Regions from separate parts of the Cellulosimicrobium sp. NPDC030954 genome, predicted to be linked through region 3. Evidence: riboswitches for the same ligand, from Rfam matches in the RefSeq annotation. Region 3 holds a riboswitch; each other region holds the start of a gene.
What was found. A riboswitch is a leader RNA that binds a small molecule or an ion and turns the genes downstream of it on or off. The one in region 3 is predicted to bind S-adenosylmethionine.
Positions count from the first base shown of each region.

Region 1 (5,492 bases), on a different contig from region 3:
TGCACGATCCCGATGCCCGCGGCCTCCAGGTCCGCGATCTCGTCGCGCAGCGCGAGGCCCACCTGGTTCGCGGTGTCGCCCAGTGGCTGGTCGTCGCGCACGAACGACCACGCGAGGATCGTCACCGGCCCGGTGAGCATGCCCTTGACCGGCTTCTCGGTGAGCGACGCCGTGTACGACGACCACTCGACCGTGATCGGCGCCGGGCGCGTCACGTCGCCCCACAGGATCGGCGGGCGCACGCAGCGCGACCCGTACGACTGCACCCAGCCGTTCGCCGTGACCGCGAACCCGTCGAGGTGCTCCGCGAAGTACTGCACCATGTCGTTGCGCTCGGGCTCGCCGTGCACGAGCACGTCGAGGCCCAGCTCCTCCTGGAGCGCGACCACGCGCGCGATCTCCTCGCGCATCGCGGTCGTGTAGTCCGCGTCCGCGAGCTCGCCCTTCGTCCACAGCGCGCGGGCGCGGCGGATCTCCGGGGTCTGCGGGAACGAGCCGATCGTCGTCGTCGGCAGCGGCGGCAGGTTCAGGCGCTCCTGCTGCGCGGCCGCACGCTCGGCGTAGTCGCCGCGCGCAAAGTCCGCCTCGGTGAGCGCGGCGGCGCGCTCGCGCACCGCGGGCACGACGACGCCGCTCGCCGCGGCGCGTGACGCCACCGCTGCGCGGGACGCCTCGATCTCGGCCGCGACGCCGTCGCGACCCTCCGTGAGCGCGCGGGCGAGCGTCGCGACCTCGCCCACCTTCTGGTCCGCGAACGCGAGCCAGTCGCGCAGGCGCGGGTCGAGCGTCGTGCCCGACGCCGCCCCCGCCTCGGCGAACGTCTCGTCCTCCACGTCGTGCGGCACGTGCAGCAGCGACGTCGACGTCCCGACGGCGACCGCGCCCGCCCCGAGGTTGCGTGCGGCATCGAGCACGTCGAGCTTCGCGGAGAGGTCGGCACGCCAGATGTTGTGCCCGTCGATCGCGCCGACGACGATCGTCTTCGACACGAGGTCGTCGTAGGGCGAGTCCGGGAGGTCTGCCCGGACGGCGTCGATCGCGATCGCTTCGACGTCCGTTCCCGCGAGCGTCGCCAGGAAGTCGTGGGTCCCGCCGTCGGCGTCGACCGACGTCTCCAACCCGCCGAACGGCGTCGCGACGAGGATCGCGGGCCGCGCGTCCTGCGCCGAACCCGGGATCTCTCCCGACCCGGCGGCCTCCGTGGGGAGCGACCCCGGGTTCGGCACTGGGCGGAGGTCGGTCGCGAGGGTGCGGTAGGCCGACTCCACCGCTGCCGCGAGCTCCGTGAACGGCACGTCGACCGAGTCGGTGACGAGGATCGGCTCGTCGAGCTGGACCCACGGCGCACCGGCGGCGGCGAGCGCGCGCAGCAGGTCGGCGTAGGCGGCGACGACGTCGTCCAGGCGGTCGAGGGGCGAGTAGCCCGAGGGGGCGTCTTCGGCGGCCTTCGAGAGCGCGAGGAACGTCACCGGCCCGACGACGACGGGCCGCGTCACGACGCCGGCCTCCTTGGCCTCGACGAACTCGCGCACGATGCGGTCGTCGACGAACCGGATCGGGGTGTCCGGGCCGATCTCGGGCACGAGGTAGTGGTAGTTGGTGTCGAACCACTTGGTCATCTCGAGCGGGGCGTCGTCGCCCTGGCCGCGCGCGACGGTGAAGTAGCCCGCGAGGTCGAGGCGGCCGGCGTCGTCGGTGAGCGACGCGAACCGCGACGGGACCGCGCCGAGCGAGGCGGCGACGTCGAGCACCTGGTCGTAGAAGGAGAACGACCCGGGGACCGCCGCGTCGTCGGCACCGAGGCCGAGGTCCACGAGCCGGCGCGCGGTCGCGAGGCGCAGCTCGCGGGCCGTGGCCTCGAGCTCGTCGGCGCTCGTGCGCCCGGCCCAGAACGCCTCGACGGCCTTCTTGAGCTCGCGGCGACGCCCGATGCGGGGGTAGCCGAGCACGGTGCCGGCGGGGAAGCCGGCCTGGATCTGGGTAGGGGAGGGTACGGAAGTGGTCATGATCGAAACCTCTTGCTGGTCCGGAGGACCGGTCAGACGGGCGTGCCGTGCGTGGCGGCGCTCGTCGTGGGCAGGGAGGTGCCGGTGACCCACGGCCCGCTGGCCAGGTCCGGGACGAGCGGGGCGGCGGCAGCGCTGGCGCTGCCTCCCGTCCCGGCCGACCCGCCGCCGAGGCGGACACCCTCGAGCAGGTCAAGAGCGGCGCGGTGCTTGTTGAACGTGTACACGTGCAGACCGGGCGCACCCGCGTCGAGGACGCGCTGCGCGAGGTCGACCGAGTACGCGATCCCGTAGGCGTGCTGCGCCTCCGGGTCGGGCAGGGCGTCGAGCGCGTCCAGCAGGTGCTGGGGCGCGCGCACGCCCGTGAGCTCCTCGACGCGGCGGAGCCGCGCGGGCTCCGTCGTGGGCAGCAGCCCGGCGAGGATGGGGATCGTCACGCCGGCCGCGCGGGCCTCGGCGACGAAGTCGGTGTACGACGACGCGTCGTAGAAGAGCTGCGTGATCGCGAAGCTCGCGCCGGCCTGCTGCTTCTGCCACAGGCGGCGCACCTCCTGCGTGCGCGTCGTGCCGGCGGCGGGGTTGCCGTCGCAGAACGTCGCGACGGCGATCGTCAGCGGCCGGGCCGCGCCGCGCAGCGCCGCGGCCGGGTCGGCCGCGCAGCGCGATGCCTCGACCTCGCGCAGGAGCGCGACGAGCTCGGTCGACGACCGCACGCCGTCGGGCGCCGGCTGCCAGTCCGGCTGGTCGCGCGGCGGGTCGCCCCGCAGCGCGAGGAAGCTGCGCACGCCCTCGTCGAGGAAGTCGGAGATGACCTCCTCGACGTCCTCGCGCGACGCCCCGACGCACGTGAGGTGCGCGATCGGCAGCACGGGCGTGCCCTGGAGCAGCCGCCCGACGACCTGGCGAGCCGTCGCACGGTCGGTGCCCGCCGCCCCGTACGTCACGGACACGAAGTCGGGGTGCGTCGCGACGAGACGGCGTGCCGTCTCCCAGAACTTGGGCGCCGCGTCCGGGCGCCGCGGGGGCATGAGCTCGAACGAGACCGTCGGCCGTGCCGCCCCGCCGTGGGCCTGCCCGACGGCGTCCGCGACGCTCACGACGTCGCCTCGCCCGGGGTGCGTGCGTGCGCGACCGCCGTCGGGCACGTGCTGCCCGGACGGTGCGCGAAGGATGCCTCTGAGACCATTAGTCGCTCCATCGACCCTGGCGTTAGCACCTTTGTCCTCGGGAGGCTTCCGTCGGCGGGTTGCTGCGGTGTCGTCGAGCCAGGACTCTCGACCGCTCTGGATGGTTGGCACGATCCTACGACCCATCCGACATGCGGTCGAGAGTGACCGCTTGCTGAGACGGGCGACATCGGTCCCCGTGTCGGACGGACCGCGCCACCAGGCTCGCTCAGGTGCGATCTCGCTGCCACAGCATCTCGACGCCCAGGACGATCGCGCACACGACACCCAGCGTCCCGGGGACCGCCACGAACGCGACGTGGATCGGGCTGTCCTCGTCCGGAAGGAAGAGATCGATCCAGCCCAGCGAGAGGGCCAGGGCCGTCGAGACCCCGCCCAGGCGCGACGACCACGAGAACAGGTGGCTGTGCCAGGGAGCGTCATCCTGCGTGTCTCGGGTCCGCACGTCGATGCTGAAGAAGATCAGCAGAGCGGCGAGGAAGGAGATGAGCGAGACCATCTCGGCGGAAGGCATCGGCTGCATGCGATCGGACCATACCTCCGTGGTGCGTACTTGGCCCGCCGGCAGTGGTTACGGTGAGCCGACAGCCTCAGACAGCGACGAACCGAGGAGCCCGCGTGTACGCCACCCCGACCCGCCCGATGACCCAGGACGAGCTCGACCGGATCTGCCGGGTGTGGGCCGACTGCGGCAGCGACGACCCCACCGACCGGTGGCTCGAGCTGTGGGACGGCGGCGACGCCGACGACCACCCGGAGCAGCGCGACGCGATCGTCGCGATCGCACGGGAGGTCGGCCTGGAGGCCGCGGTCGAGGACGGCGTCCTGCGCGTGCAGAAGACCCAGCAGCTCCACGACGAGATCGGCGCGCGCTGGATCTGACCAGGTCAGGGCTCCTGCGCTACAGATTTCACGCTTTCCACGCTACAGATCTCAGGCTTCACACCGTCGTCAACGACGCCGGAGCTCCGGCACGTGCAGGCGCCGCAGGAACCTGTCGGTGCGCAGGGGCGGGCCGTGCCGGTCGAGGAGCGACACGACGACGACGGTCGCGGTCGCGAGCGGGATGGTCCACGCCGCGGGCTGGGCGAGCAGGGCACGCACGACGCCGGGGACGCCGTCGGCTGCATCCCCGGTCGGGCCGGCACCGTAGCCCGCGGCGACGAGCGCGGACGAGGCGAGCAGCGCCGTCGCGCACAGGACGGACCCCACGACCATCCCCGCCACCGCGCCGCGTGCGGTGAGGCGGCGCCACCACACGCCGAGCAGGATCACCGGCGACAGCGCGGAGGCGGCGAACACGAACACCGTCCCGACGCTCGTCACGAGCCCCTGCGGGATGGTGACGAGCGCGAACGCGAGCGGGATGAGCGTGCACGCGACCGCCGACCAGCGGAACGAGCGCACGGTCCCGCCGAACAGGTCCTGGCTCACGACGCCCGCGAGCGCCACGACCAGCCCCGACGACGTGCCGAGGAACGCGGCGAACGCCCCGGCGACGACGAGCGCGGCGAGCAGCTCGCCGCCGAGCCCGGGGACGAGGCGGGTCGGCAGGGTGAGCACGACGGTGTCCGCGACGCCGGGCGTCGCGAGGTCGGGCGCGACGACCCGGGCGACGAGCCCGAGCGTGCTGGACACCATGTAGAACACGCTGATCATCACGAGCACGACGACGGTCGTGCGGCGGGCCGAGCCGCCGTCGGGCGAGGTGTAGAAGCGCACGAGGACGTGCGGCAGGCCGGTCGTGCCGAGCAGCAGCGCGAGCAGGAGCGACACGGTCGCGTACGCGTCGAGGCCGCCGGGCCCGGCGTCGTGCGGGAACACGGCGGCGGGGTCGAAGGTCACGCTGGCACCCCCGGGCTCGAACGCGCCGCCGAGCGCCATGAGCACGAACACGAGGGGCAGCGCGAGCGCGGTGAGCTTGACCCAGAACTGGAACGCCTGGACGAACGTGATGGAGCGCATGCCGCCCGCCGCGACGACGGCGCTCACGACGACCGCGATCCCCACCGACCCGACCCACGGCGGGACGGGCGCGACGCTCGTGATGACGAGCGCCGCGCCGTGGAGCTGCGGCACCACGTAGAGCCACCCGATGACGAGCACGAGCACGCTCGTGACGCGGCGCGCGACGACGGAGTCGAGCCGGGCGTGGACGAAGTCGGGGATCGTGTACGCGCCGCTGCGGCGCAGCGGGCCCGCGACGAACAGCAGGACCAGCAGGTAGCCGGCCGCGTACCCGACGGGGAACCAGAACGCCTCGGCGCCCGAGAGCAGGACGAGCCCCGAGAGGCCCAGG
Region 1 covers NZ_JBVIFN010000006.1:56,889-62,380, reverse strand. The annotation lists gene metE (5-methyltetrahydropteroyltriglutamate--homocysteine S-methyltransferase) at 1-2,006, opposite strand, end outside; gene ACZ402_RS13245 (methylenetetrahydrofolate reductase) at 2,039-3,034, opposite strand; SAM riboswitch class I at 3,198-3,300, opposite strand; gene ACZ402_RS13240 (hypothetical protein) at 3,402-3,716, opposite strand; gene ACZ402_RS13235 (hypothetical protein) at 3,812-4,075, shown strand; gene ACZ402_RS13230 (sodium/solute symporter) at 4,145-5,492, opposite strand, start outside.
Region 1: linked by a shared signal. The riboswitch ahead of ACZ402_RS13245 (methylenetetrahydrofolate reductase) and the one ahead of ACZ402_RS01150 (aminotransferase class V-fold PLP-dependent enzyme) in region 3 are both predicted to bind S-adenosylmethionine.

Region 2 (5,492 bases), on a different contig from region 3:
GACCCGTGCACGCGACGAGCTGGTAGTCCTGTGGAACGGTCGCCGCAGCGACCTGCTCCCCGCCCACGCCGAGGCGGCAACCGTCTCCTGACCGTTTCCCGGCCGGGGGCGGGCGCCGTCAGGCGTCCGCCCCCGACCCGACGGGTGCCCAGGCCTCCGCTTCCGTGAGCCGTCGTCGCACGGCCTCTCCCCCGACGCCCTCGATCCACGACCGGTCGCCGACGACGACGAGCAGCGAGCGGGCGCGTGACAGGCCGGTGTAGAGCATCTCGCGGGCTCGCGCCTCGTCCCGCACGCCGTTGACGGACAGGACGACCGCAGGGCGTTCGAGGCCCTTGAACCCGAGGACGTGCCCGAAGAACACGTCGTCCTCCGCGAAGAACGCGTCCCAGTAGGCGGCGTACCCGCCGAGGGTGACCTCGTTGACCTGGGCGGGGTGGCGCCGGCCCGTGGCCAGGAGCGCGACCTGGCCGGGGTTCCACCCTTCGTCGAGCAGCGCTTCGACGGCGTCGTCGGCGGCTTCCACGGCTGCGGCGGCGGGCACGTCGACGATCCGTACGCGGGGGCCGTTCATCCCTCGTGGGGTGAGGGTGTCGGGTGAGAGCGCGCCGAACACCTGGGCGATCTGCTTCGTGGAGCGCAGGTTCTCGCGCAGTGTCACGGGGACGAGCTGGAGCGGTACGTCGGCGGCGCGGGGGAAGACCCGTTGCGCGTCGTCGAGGAAGACGTAGAGGCCTCCCTCGTCCGGGTCGCGCAGGCACCGCAGGAGCGACGGCCACCAGAGGTCGCCGAAGTCCTGCGCCTCGTCCACGACGACGGCGTCGAACAGGTCCGTCGACGGACGCTCGCCCGCGAGCCGGCCGAGCTCGGTCGGCAGGTGCCGCTCCCAGTAGTCCGGGTCGTCGTCGGCGCCGCGCTCGGCGCCCCAGCTCAGCGGCAGGTCGTGGAACAGTCCCACGTAGGCGGGACGGTCGCGCGCCGGCCACGTCTGGGTGACGCGTTCGAGGTAGCGCCCGAGCCCCCGCGAGTAGCAGAGCAGGGCGACGCGCTCACCCGCCCGCGCACGCCGGCGCGCCTGCTCGAGCGCGAGCCACGTCTTGCCCGCCCCCGCGCCGCCGACGACCCTCATCCGGCGCACCTCGGAGAGCGCGTCGAGCACGCGGGCCTGGTCGCGGGTCATCTGCTCCAGGCGCGTCTCGTGCTCCAGGGCGAGCGACAGGTGCTCCGTCTGGCTGGGGAAGCCACCGGCGAGCGAGTCCACGAGGGCGGGGACGTCGTCGACCGCGAGCCCGGCATGGCCCTGGCCGTGCCGCTCGACGGCGCGCTTCACCCGCTCGGCGACGCCGCCCGACCGCTCCAGGTCGCCGCGGTCCACGAGCATGTCCCGCGGAAGGTCGACCGTCTCCCAGTCGCGCGGGACGTACCGGTGCGGGAACGCCACGAGGTGCGCGGTGCGCGCCTCTGCGGCCCACAGGTCGCGACGGCGCAGCAGGGCCTGCAGCGCGTGCCGAGCACCCTGGACCTGGCGCACCGGGTCGATGCGGTGCCGCCGGGGACCGTTGCCCTGGAACCAGGTGCCGTCGACCCGGTCGATGTGCCCGCCCTTGACCTCGATCGCGGCGAGCCCGACCCCTGGCCAGGCGACGAGGACGTCGATCTCGTACTCCTGCTCGTCCTCCTGCACGTGCACCCCGTGGAACAGCACGACGTCGTCGGGGAGCTGTTCGCGCAGCGCGTCCCACACGGCGCGCTCGGCGCCGCCGTCGTCGGGGAACGTCGGGTCGGGCGGGAACGCGAGCGGCATGTGCCGTTCGTACCGCACCGTGCCGACGACGTCACGGGTCTGACGACCTGCGGTCTCCCGCGTCACGGGATTTCACCCGCTGCGACGGCCACGGGGCTCGCGGGGTGCACGGCCCGTGCCCACGCGAGGAACGCGGCGCGGCGGGACACGGAGTCCGGCCCGCCGCCACCGCGGGTGCGCCAGTGGTCGAGTCGCGCAAAGTGCCGCACCGTCATGGGTGGCTGGGGCTCGACCCGGCGGTCGGGCTTCCTGTCCCAGAACGGTGCGTTCGTGTCGAGCTCGACGACGCCGAGGCCGCTCTCGCGCGCGCGCCGCCACCGCGTCGGGAACACGAGCGTGACGTAGGCCTCCATGCGCCGCAGCGTCTGGTGGTCCTGCGTGATCCCGGTCAGGGGTTCGGCACCGAGCGACGTGGCGATCGCGGCGTCGATCTTCTGGCACGCGTCGCACACGCGCCGCTCGATGTGGAAGCGGCTCGTCATCTGGACGCGTTCGCTCAGGCAGACGTGGCAGAGACGCAGGAACGGGTTGAACGAGCACCCGCGCGACGGGACCGGGCGCGGGTGCCCGGTGTGGACCGGGCACACGAGGTGCCCCTCGTCGCTCACGAGCAGCTGGCACGGGTCGTCGGTACGGACCCACAGGGTCATGGTCGGGGTCGGGTTCATCGGAGCAGCCCTTCGGTCAGGGCCGACGGCACCCGGGCGCGCAGCAACGCACCGAGGCGGACGTCGACCTCGCACTTCCCTGACCGTTCGGCCAGGGCCGGTCTTCCTCCTGGGGCACCGTGCGCGAGGGGCGCGGTTGCCGGACCGGCACGCGGAGGGCGTCTCGCCGGTCACTCGTGACCTGGGCAGATGTCTACCTCACCCGCTGATCGGACGCAACCTCGCTCCCCGGGCTGGCCGGGCCGTGCACCGGCCGGAGCGGCTCCAGACCGGGGTGATCTCTCAGCGCCTGCTCACCGTGCGTCCTGTACAGGGTCATCACCGCGGCGAAGGGGGCGTGGTCGCCGGTGAGCAAGAGCGGCTCGGTCGAGGAGAACTGGCAGACGAGGGCCCACCCGCCGGGTTCGGGGAACACCGCCGTCATCGCGGAGTAGTCGAACGACAGCCATCGCCCATGCACCTGGACCAGCAGCCGGTGGTTGCTCACGACGAGCCGGGAGACGCAGCGCTCACGCCACTGCTCTCGGGCCTGCGCCTGGGCGGCGCTGCGCTCGGCGGCGTTGGCGATCGCCGTCACGGCAAGGCCGGTGAGGACGAACGACGGCCGCCCGTAGTAGAACCCCGACGTCTGCGTGTAGCTGACAGTCGTCCCGTAGTAGCGCGCGTACCCGGCGGGCACGTCGCAGAAGAACTCCTCGCCCGCGTACGGGACGACGTCCCACACCCGCAGCGTGGGCGGAACCTCCCGCGCGAGGAGATGCCGGTGCAGGCCCTGGGCGTTCGCCCACGCGTGCGCGGCGGCGTCGCGCCGGCCGATCTCGGCACGCTCGGTCGCAGAGAACCGACCGCGGCTGCGCCGGTGCTCCCGGAATGTCCTGGCGCCCTTTGCGATCGCGACAGCGAGCAGGGCGACCGGCCCGAGGAACGCCACGGCGACCACCAGGAGCACGAGGAACGCCCACGCCCCGTGGTAGAGCTCGTGCCGGTTGAGCGCGTCGAGGGCGAGGACGCAAGCGAGGAACACGGCGGGTGCGGCGACGAGCGGCACGACCCATCGTGCGTGCCGCCGGACTCGTCCCGCCCTCGCCGCCGCGCGCGGATCCTCCATGAAGCAGCCCCCTGCTCACGTCGTGCGTCGGGTACTCACCCGCCGTCTCTGGAGGCACGGTAGTCGACTCTCTGAAGGCAGGGAGTCGACGACCGCGTCGTCTCGCCTCGGCGGCCCACAGCCGGAGCTGCACCGCAGGACGGGCCGCACCTCGCGGCCCGTCCCACGGCGTCGGACCTTCAGCGCGCGACGACGGCGCCTCCCAGCGGGCCTGCCGTGGGCTGGATCTCGCGCGCGTAGCAGTAGAACCCGGGCACGCGCGCTCCGGACCGGAACGTCACCTTGTTGAGCTGGCCACTCTGGCTCGCGATGACGGTCCACGGGAGAGGTCCACCCGCGGCCGCATCCACGAGCTGCTGCAGCGCCGCGCGCGACGAGTCCGCGTTGAGGTAGACCGGCACGCCGCGCACGGTCGCCCAGACGACGGCGCGTCCACCGAACGTCCCCACGTCGGCCAGCGTCGGCGCGCCCGTCGCGAGCACCGACCGCACGTGCTCCAGCAGGTGCGGCTCGTCGAACGGGTCGTCCTTCGTCCCGCGCGGGGCGGGCCGCACCGGTGCGGGCACAGGGCTGCGACGACCGGTCGGAGTGCTCGCGCGCCCCGGCGCGGAGCCACCTGCCGCCGCACGGTCCGCCTCGGTGTACGCGGCGTGCTGGTCGCGCGCGGCAGCGGGCGCCGCGCCGGCCCACACGGCTCCACGCATCGCGGCCATGCTGCGCGACGTCGCGGCGTACGCCTGGTCGACGTTCGCCGTGTCGTACGTGAGCGACCGCTCGCGCTTCACGCCGAGCGACGCGCCGACCTCGATCGCGTCCTGGTTGGCGCCCATGTAGAGGAACGTCCATCCGAACTGCTCCTCGCGCTCGGTGACGAGCGCCTTGATCGCGGCGTGCGTGTACTCCTTGGAGTCGTTCTCGAGGCCGTCGGTCATGATCCCGACGATCACGGCGCCGGGCCGCTGCTCCTCGGGGAGCTGGGCGATGCGCAGCGCCGTGGTCTGCACGAGGCGCCCGATGGAGTCGAGCAGCGCGGTCATGCCACGCGGGTGCAGGTCCAGCGGGGGGACCTCGCGCACGTCGAGGTCCGTGTAGACCTCCTCGTACTCGTTGTCGAACTGCGCGAGCGTGACCGTGCAGCGGCCGGGTGCGTCGCGCTGCTCGGTGAGGAACAGGTCGAAGCCCTGCTCGGTGGCCTGCTTGATCGACTGCATCGAGCCGGACCGGTCGAGCAGCATGGCGAGGTGGGTGAGGGTCTGGTCAGGCATGGCGGTTCCCTTCGTCGTGCTGCTGGACGGACGGTGCTGTGGACGGTTAGGTGCGGCGGCGGAACCTCAGCGGTTCGACGGCGGTCGTCGGCTCGGGCGGCGGGGTTCCCCGCTCGCGGTCGTAGCGGGCGCGCGTGACGCCCTCGGCGGAGACGCGGCCGTCGGGGCCGGAGTAGCCCGCGAGCGCCGGGGTCCGCGCGATGCGGGGCGGCACGGTGTTGGGCGCGACGCCGGCCGACTCGGCGACGGAACGCATGGACGACCCGGCGAGCAGCGCCTCGGCCATCGCCTCGTCGAGCGCGACGTCGAGGAGCGCGCGTGCCCGCGACAGCGGCTCGACGGCCTCGCCCGGCGCGGCGGTCGACGCCTCGTCGAGCGCTGCGCGTGCGGCGTCGAGGCGAGGTCGAGGGTGTCGCGACGGGTCCGTGGCCATGCAGTGACCCTACGTGCAGTAACTGCACATGCGCAAGAGGTGCGCGCACATCGTGCTCGCACCCACCGCGGGAGACGTAGCCCGGCGCCGGAGTTCCAGGCTCAGCCAGCGAGGTTCGAGCGCTCAGCCACTCCTCGCCGCGACGCTCCTCAGGGCTGCGGCGTACTCGACGAGATCGTTCTCGACGGTCGCGCAGGGTCGGCGTCGGTCCGCC
Region 2 covers NZ_JBVIFN010000005.1:75,965-81,456, reverse strand. The annotation lists gene ACZ402_RS11835 (3'-5' exonuclease) at 1-91, shown strand, start outside; gene ACZ402_RS11830 (nuclease-related domain-containing DEAD/DEAH box helicase) at 119-1,804, opposite strand; gene ACZ402_RS11825 (hypothetical protein) at 1,867-2,472, opposite strand; SAM riboswitch class IV at 2,539-2,654, opposite strand; gene ACZ402_RS11820 (hypothetical protein) at 2,666-3,520, opposite strand; gene ACZ402_RS11815 (hypothetical protein) at 3,760-4,845, opposite strand; gene ACZ402_RS11810 (hypothetical protein) at 4,892-5,278, opposite strand.
Region 2: linked by a shared signal. The riboswitch ahead of ACZ402_RS11825 (hypothetical protein) and the one ahead of ACZ402_RS01150 (aminotransferase class V-fold PLP-dependent enzyme) in region 3 are both predicted to bind S-adenosylmethionine.

Region 3 (5,492 bases):
TGCGGCCCCACCGGCGCGGGGTCCAGGTGGACCTCGTCACCGAGGTCTCCGTCGAGCGCACCGACGACGAGCGCGCGGCGGGGAGCGGCCTGCCGGCGACGACGCTCGCGTACCGCGGCGTCTCGACGTACCTCGCGAAGGGCGTCACGCTCCCGGGCGGCCCGGCGGACGAGGACGCCGGGGCCGCGTCGGACACCGAGGGGTTCGTCGCCCCGCTCCCGACGGCGCGCTGGGCGCTCGGCACAGGGACGGGCCGCGCGTACGCGGCGGTCTCCGGCGACCGCAACCCCATCCACACGTCGGCGCTCGGCGCCAAGGCGTTCGGGTTCCCGCGCGCCATCGCGCACGGGATGTACACCGCCGCGCGGGCGCTCGCCGAGGCGGGACCGCGCCGCGGCGACGCGTACGACTGGACGGTCACGTTCGCCAAGCCCGTCCTGCTGCCGAGCACGGTCGACGTGGCCCTGCGCCCCGCGGGCGACGTGCCCGCCGCGGTGCGGGACGCCGTCGGGCAGGTCGCTCCCGCGGTACCCGACGGCGCGGGCGACCCGACGACGGGCGTCGTCTACCAGGCGTGGGACGGCAAGGGTCGGTCGCACCTCTCGGGCCGGGTCACGCCCCGCTCCTGAGGTCGCATCTCTCGGGGCGGGTCACGCCCCGCTCCTGACGAGCCGCGTCGCCGCCCGGGCTGACCGGCGCGCCTGCCGGACAGCCCGGGCGTGCTCACGCACGTCGCGCCTCAGCGCGACGCGCACCGACGCGATGTCGACCGCCGCCGCGCACAGGGTCCCGGGCAGGACGGCGAACCAGTACGAGCTCGCGACGGGGACCAGCAGCAGGCTCCCCGCGAGGGCGCCGAGATTCATGGCGCCGCTGACGGCGCCGGAGCCGACGAGCAGCCATCGGGCGCTCCAGGCGCTCGTCACCATCCCGCCCAGCACCATCCGCACGAGTGCGAGCGCTCCGACACCCAGGACGAGCCAGAGCACGCCGTCCGGCGACGGCTGGTCCCACACGGAACCGAGGAGCGAGGTCACGAGGAGCATCGCGAAGGAGACCCCCGAGCACGCGAGCACGGCGAGCCCGAAGTTCACGGTGACGGTCCCGGCGCGGTCGACCGACCACGGAGCGGGCGGCAGATCGGCGCGCACCCGTGGGGCGCGTGGCCGCGGTCGCCGCCTCTTCTGCCAGTCCCAGACGGGCTCGGGCGGTTCGTGGTACATGGCGTGCGGCCCCCTTCGTCGACGGCCCCGATGCCCGGGGCGCGTCGCACGCTAGCGGCGCACGGGCCGCCCCGAACCGTTGTCCACAGGCTCCGTCGGCGCGGTGCCCGCGAGCGCGTCGAGGCGCGCGAGCAGGCCGTCGCGGACGGTGGGCCACTCGTCGAGGAGGATCGAGAAGTAGGCCGTGTCCTGGCGCGACCCGTCGGGCGCGACACGGTGGCTGCGGAGCACGCCCTCGGGCACGGCGCCCAGGCGCCGGATCGCCCCGATCGAGCGGCTGTTGCGCGCGTCGGCCCGCAGCGCGACGCGCGCGACGCCGAGGTCCTCGAACGCGTGCCGCAGCAGCAGGTACTTGCACGCCGGGTTCGTCACGCCGCCCCACCACTCGCGCGCGTAGAACGTCGAGCCGAGCTCGATCCGGCCCTGGGAGGGCACCCACTCGTAGAGGGACGTCGACCCGCGGACGACGTCGGCGCCGTCGGGCGCGCCGTCCGACGCGGCACTCGACCCCGAGCCGACGACCGCGAACGCGAGCCGGCCGGGGGCGGCGACGGCGTCGCTGACGTACCGGGTCATCGCGTCCGTCCCGCTCGGCACGCGGCTGGACATGCCGGCCCAGATGCCGTCGTCGACGAGCGCGCCGAGCGCGGGAGCGTGGCTGTCGTCGAGCGGGACGAGGCGGACGCCGAAGCCTTCGAGGGTGGTCTCGTGCTGCACCCGCACATCCCACCACACCGTGGGTACCCGACCGCGTGCGAGCGAACGGGGCCGTGCCTACGGTCGACGAGTACCGACGAGAGGAGCAGTCATGGGACTCGGAGACAAGGCCAAGCACGCCGCCGAGGAGGCGGGCGGCAAGCTCAAGGAGGGCGCGGGCAAGCTCACGGACAACGAGCGGCTCGAGGCCGAGGGCAAGAAGGACCAGGCGAAGGCCGACGTCAAGCAGGCGGGCGACGACGTCAAGGACGCGTTCGACCGCTAGTCCCTGCCCCTGACCTGCTCGCGAGGGCCCCGCTCCGGCGGGGCCCTCGCGGCGTCCCGGGTCCGCCCGGTCCCGGGACCGCCGTCCGGCACGGGCGTCCGGCGACGGGCCTACGACGCGGCGAGCGGCAGCGAGGCCACCGGGTGCGCCGGGGCGAGCACGGGCACGACGCGCGGCGCGTTGATCCGCTCCAGGAGACCGACCTCGACGGTGGGCCACTCGGGCGCGAGGATCGAGAACATCACGGAGTCGGCGCGCGTCCCGTCCGGCGCGGTGCGGTGGCCGCGCATGACGCCCTCCTCGTACGCCCCGAGCCGGCGCATGGCCCCGAGCGAGCGGGTGTTGCGCGTGTCGACGCGGAAGCCGACGCGGTGCACGTCCCACGTCTCGAACGCGTGCCGCAGCAGCAGCCACTTGGTCACGGGGTTGACGAGGCTCCCCCACGTCGAGCGGGCGTAGAACGTCCGGCCGACCTCGACCCGGCGGTCGACGAGCGACAGGTCGCGGAACGCCGTGCTGCCGAGCACGTCGCCCGGGGCCCCGTCGGGGCCGGTGGCGCGCACGACGAAGCCCGTCAGGTCGGGCGCGGCGCGCGTCGCGGCCACCAGCTCGGCCATCCCCGCGACCCCGAAGGGCATGGGGATGCTCATGCCTGACCACATCGCCTCGTCGACGAGGCCGGCCAGTGTCTCAGCGTGCTCCAGGGCCAGCGGTTCCAGGCGGAATCCGTGCCCCGAGAGGACGACGTCGTGCAGCACAGCGCATATCAGAGCACACGCGGACGACGCCGCCAAGAGGCTCCGGCAACACGGTGGACAACGCTCGTCGACGGCCTGGTGAACGGACGCCCGAGCGCCCGCGAGAGAGCGACGCCCGGCCGAGGTAGCGACCTCCGGTGCCTCGACAGGGCTGCACGTCGCTACCTCGGCGGGAGGTCGCTATCTCGCGGTCATGCGGCGGGGCCGCACCCCGCCGCGTCGGCGAGGAAGCCCGCCGCGGCGGTGGCGAAGAGGCCTTCCAGGCCCGAGCCCGCCGGTACCGGGCGCGGGTCGTCGGCGACGGCCCAGCAGCCGTCGACGACCTCGTAGCGCGTCGCCGGGCCCTGTTCCACGTACGACCGCACGGCCTCGACGAGGCGGACGACGTCCGCGCCCGTCGTCCCGACGCCGACGGACGCGCGGATCGCGCCCGCGTCGTACCCGAGGCGTGCGAGCAGCGGGTGGGCGCAGAAGCGACCGTCGCGCACGCCGATGCCGTGCTCGGCGGAGAGGTACGCGGCGACGAGGCCCGGGTCGTGACCCTCGACGGAGAACGTGACGACGCCGACCGGGTCGACGGCGTCCTCCCAGACCCGCACGACGCGCACGCCCGGGACCGCCTCGAGGCCCGCGACGAGCGCGGCGCGGAGCGTCGCCTCGTGGGCGTGGAGGTCGGCCGGGTCGAGCGCCGCGAGCGCGTCGCACGCGGCCGCGAGCGCGGCGGCGCCCACGACGTTCGGCGACCCGGCCTCGTGGCGCGCGGGCGCCGTCTGCCACTGCGTGCCGGTGACGGCGACCTGCCGCACCGCGCCGCCCCCGGCGAGGTAGGGGGTCCCCGCGTCGAGCCAGTCGCGGCGGCCCACGAGCGCGCCCGCGCCGAACGGCGCGTACGTCTTGTGGCCGGAGAACGCGACGTAGTCGACCCCGGAGTCCGCGAGGGAGAACCCGCGGTGCGGGACGAGCTGGGCGCCGTCGAGGACGACGCGCGCCCCGGCGTCGTGCGCGACCCGCACGACGTCCGCGACGGGCAGCGACTCGCCCGTGACGTTCGACGCACCGGTCACGGCGACGAGCGCGTACGGGAAGCGCGCGAGCTCGGTGCGCAGGCCGGACAACGTCTCCGCGACGGACGCGCCGCCGGCGAGGACCGTCGCGCCGCCAGCACGCTGCCACGGCAGCAGGTTCGCGTGGTGCTCGACGTCGAGGACGAGCACGCGCCCGGGCGTCCCGTCCGCGTTCGCCGGGACGCAGCCCGCGAGCAGGTTGAGCGAGTCGGTCGTGTTGCGTGTGACGACGGTGACGTCGTCGGCGCGCGCGCCGACGAACGCGCCGATCGCGCGGCGCGACGCCTCGTAGAGCGCGGTCGAGACCTGCGACAGGTACCCGGCGCCGCGGTGCACGCTCGCGTAGAGCGGCAGCACCTCGGTCACGCGGTCCGCGACGGAGCGCAGCGCCGGGGCCGACGCCGCGACGTCGAGGTTCGCGTACGGGACGCTGCGGCCGTCGACGAGCGGCACGAGCGTGTCCGCGCCGACGACGGGCAGAAGCGCGGGCGCGCCGGCGACCGCCGCGAGGTCAGGCGCCGTCGGGAGGTCGGTCGGACACGAGACGTCGGCGAGAGCGGTCATGGCACAGTCCTCCGAGGGCGGTCCGGGGACGGTGATCCCCGCGCTTGCCACGCGCCGGTCGGCGTGCGGCCTGGTCGTCACCCGGGGCACCCCGCCGCGAGAGGAGGGTTGCCGGCCAGCAAACCGGGGTTTCACGCTGGCACTCATGACCTGCGTCCCAGCATGTGCGCGGCGGCCCGGGCGTGTCAACCGGTGGTCAAGGCGTCTCGGATGGCGGGACACAGCTCACGGGCAGGTCGAGGCGCCAGCCGGACTCGTCGACCTCGAACGCGTCGAGCACCTCGCCGGTCCGCGCGTCGAGCACGACGACGGAGTCGGGCGGCCAGTCCGCGGGTTCTCCGAGCGCGCCGTACGGGACGCCCTGGAGCCTCGTCCCGTTCACGAACGCCTCGACCGGCTCCCCCGACCGCGTGCTCACCAGGACCACCTCGGGGTGGGCGTCGGCGTACGCGTCGCAGGCTGCGCCGTCGCCGTCGCCGCTCCACCACCCCTCGTACCCACCGACGGCGAGCTCTGCGAGGTCGACCGGCTCGCCCCCGGTCGCCACGTCGGCGGGCACCGGTCGGGGCGATGGCGGCGGCGCGGAGCCGACGTCCGGCTCGACCAGGACGATGCGCGCCCTCCCGTGGGCGTCGAGGACGTCGTCCTCCGCGAGACGGACGCTCGCCACGCGCGGCGGCGGCTCCTCGTCGCCGGTCGCCACCCAGAGCCAGGCGCCCGCGGCGACGACGCCCGCCACCACGACCGCACCCAGAACCCGTCCCCGGCCGGTCCGCATCCGGTTCCCCCCTGCCCGTCGTCCTGCCCCCGGGACCCCCGCCCGGGCGCGCTGCCACGCTAGCGCGACCGTCCGACGTCGGGCACCTCGCTCGGGGCCGCTCGCCGAGACAGGCGTTCCGCG
Region 3 covers NZ_JBVIFN010000001.1:271,218-276,709, reverse strand. The annotation lists gene ACZ402_RS01175 (MaoC/PaaZ C-terminal domain-containing protein) at 1-629, shown strand, start outside; gene ACZ402_RS01170 (hypothetical protein) at 651-1,151, opposite strand; gene ACZ402_RS01165 (GNAT family N-acetyltransferase) at 1,275-1,940, opposite strand; gene ACZ402_RS01160 (CsbD family protein) at 2,032-2,205, shown strand; gene ACZ402_RS01155 (GNAT family N-acetyltransferase) at 2,316-2,963, opposite strand; gene ACZ402_RS01150 (aminotransferase class V-fold PLP-dependent enzyme) at 3,155-4,591, opposite strand; SAM riboswitch class IV at 4,627-4,742, opposite strand; gene ACZ402_RS01145 (hypothetical protein) at 4,788-5,369, opposite strand.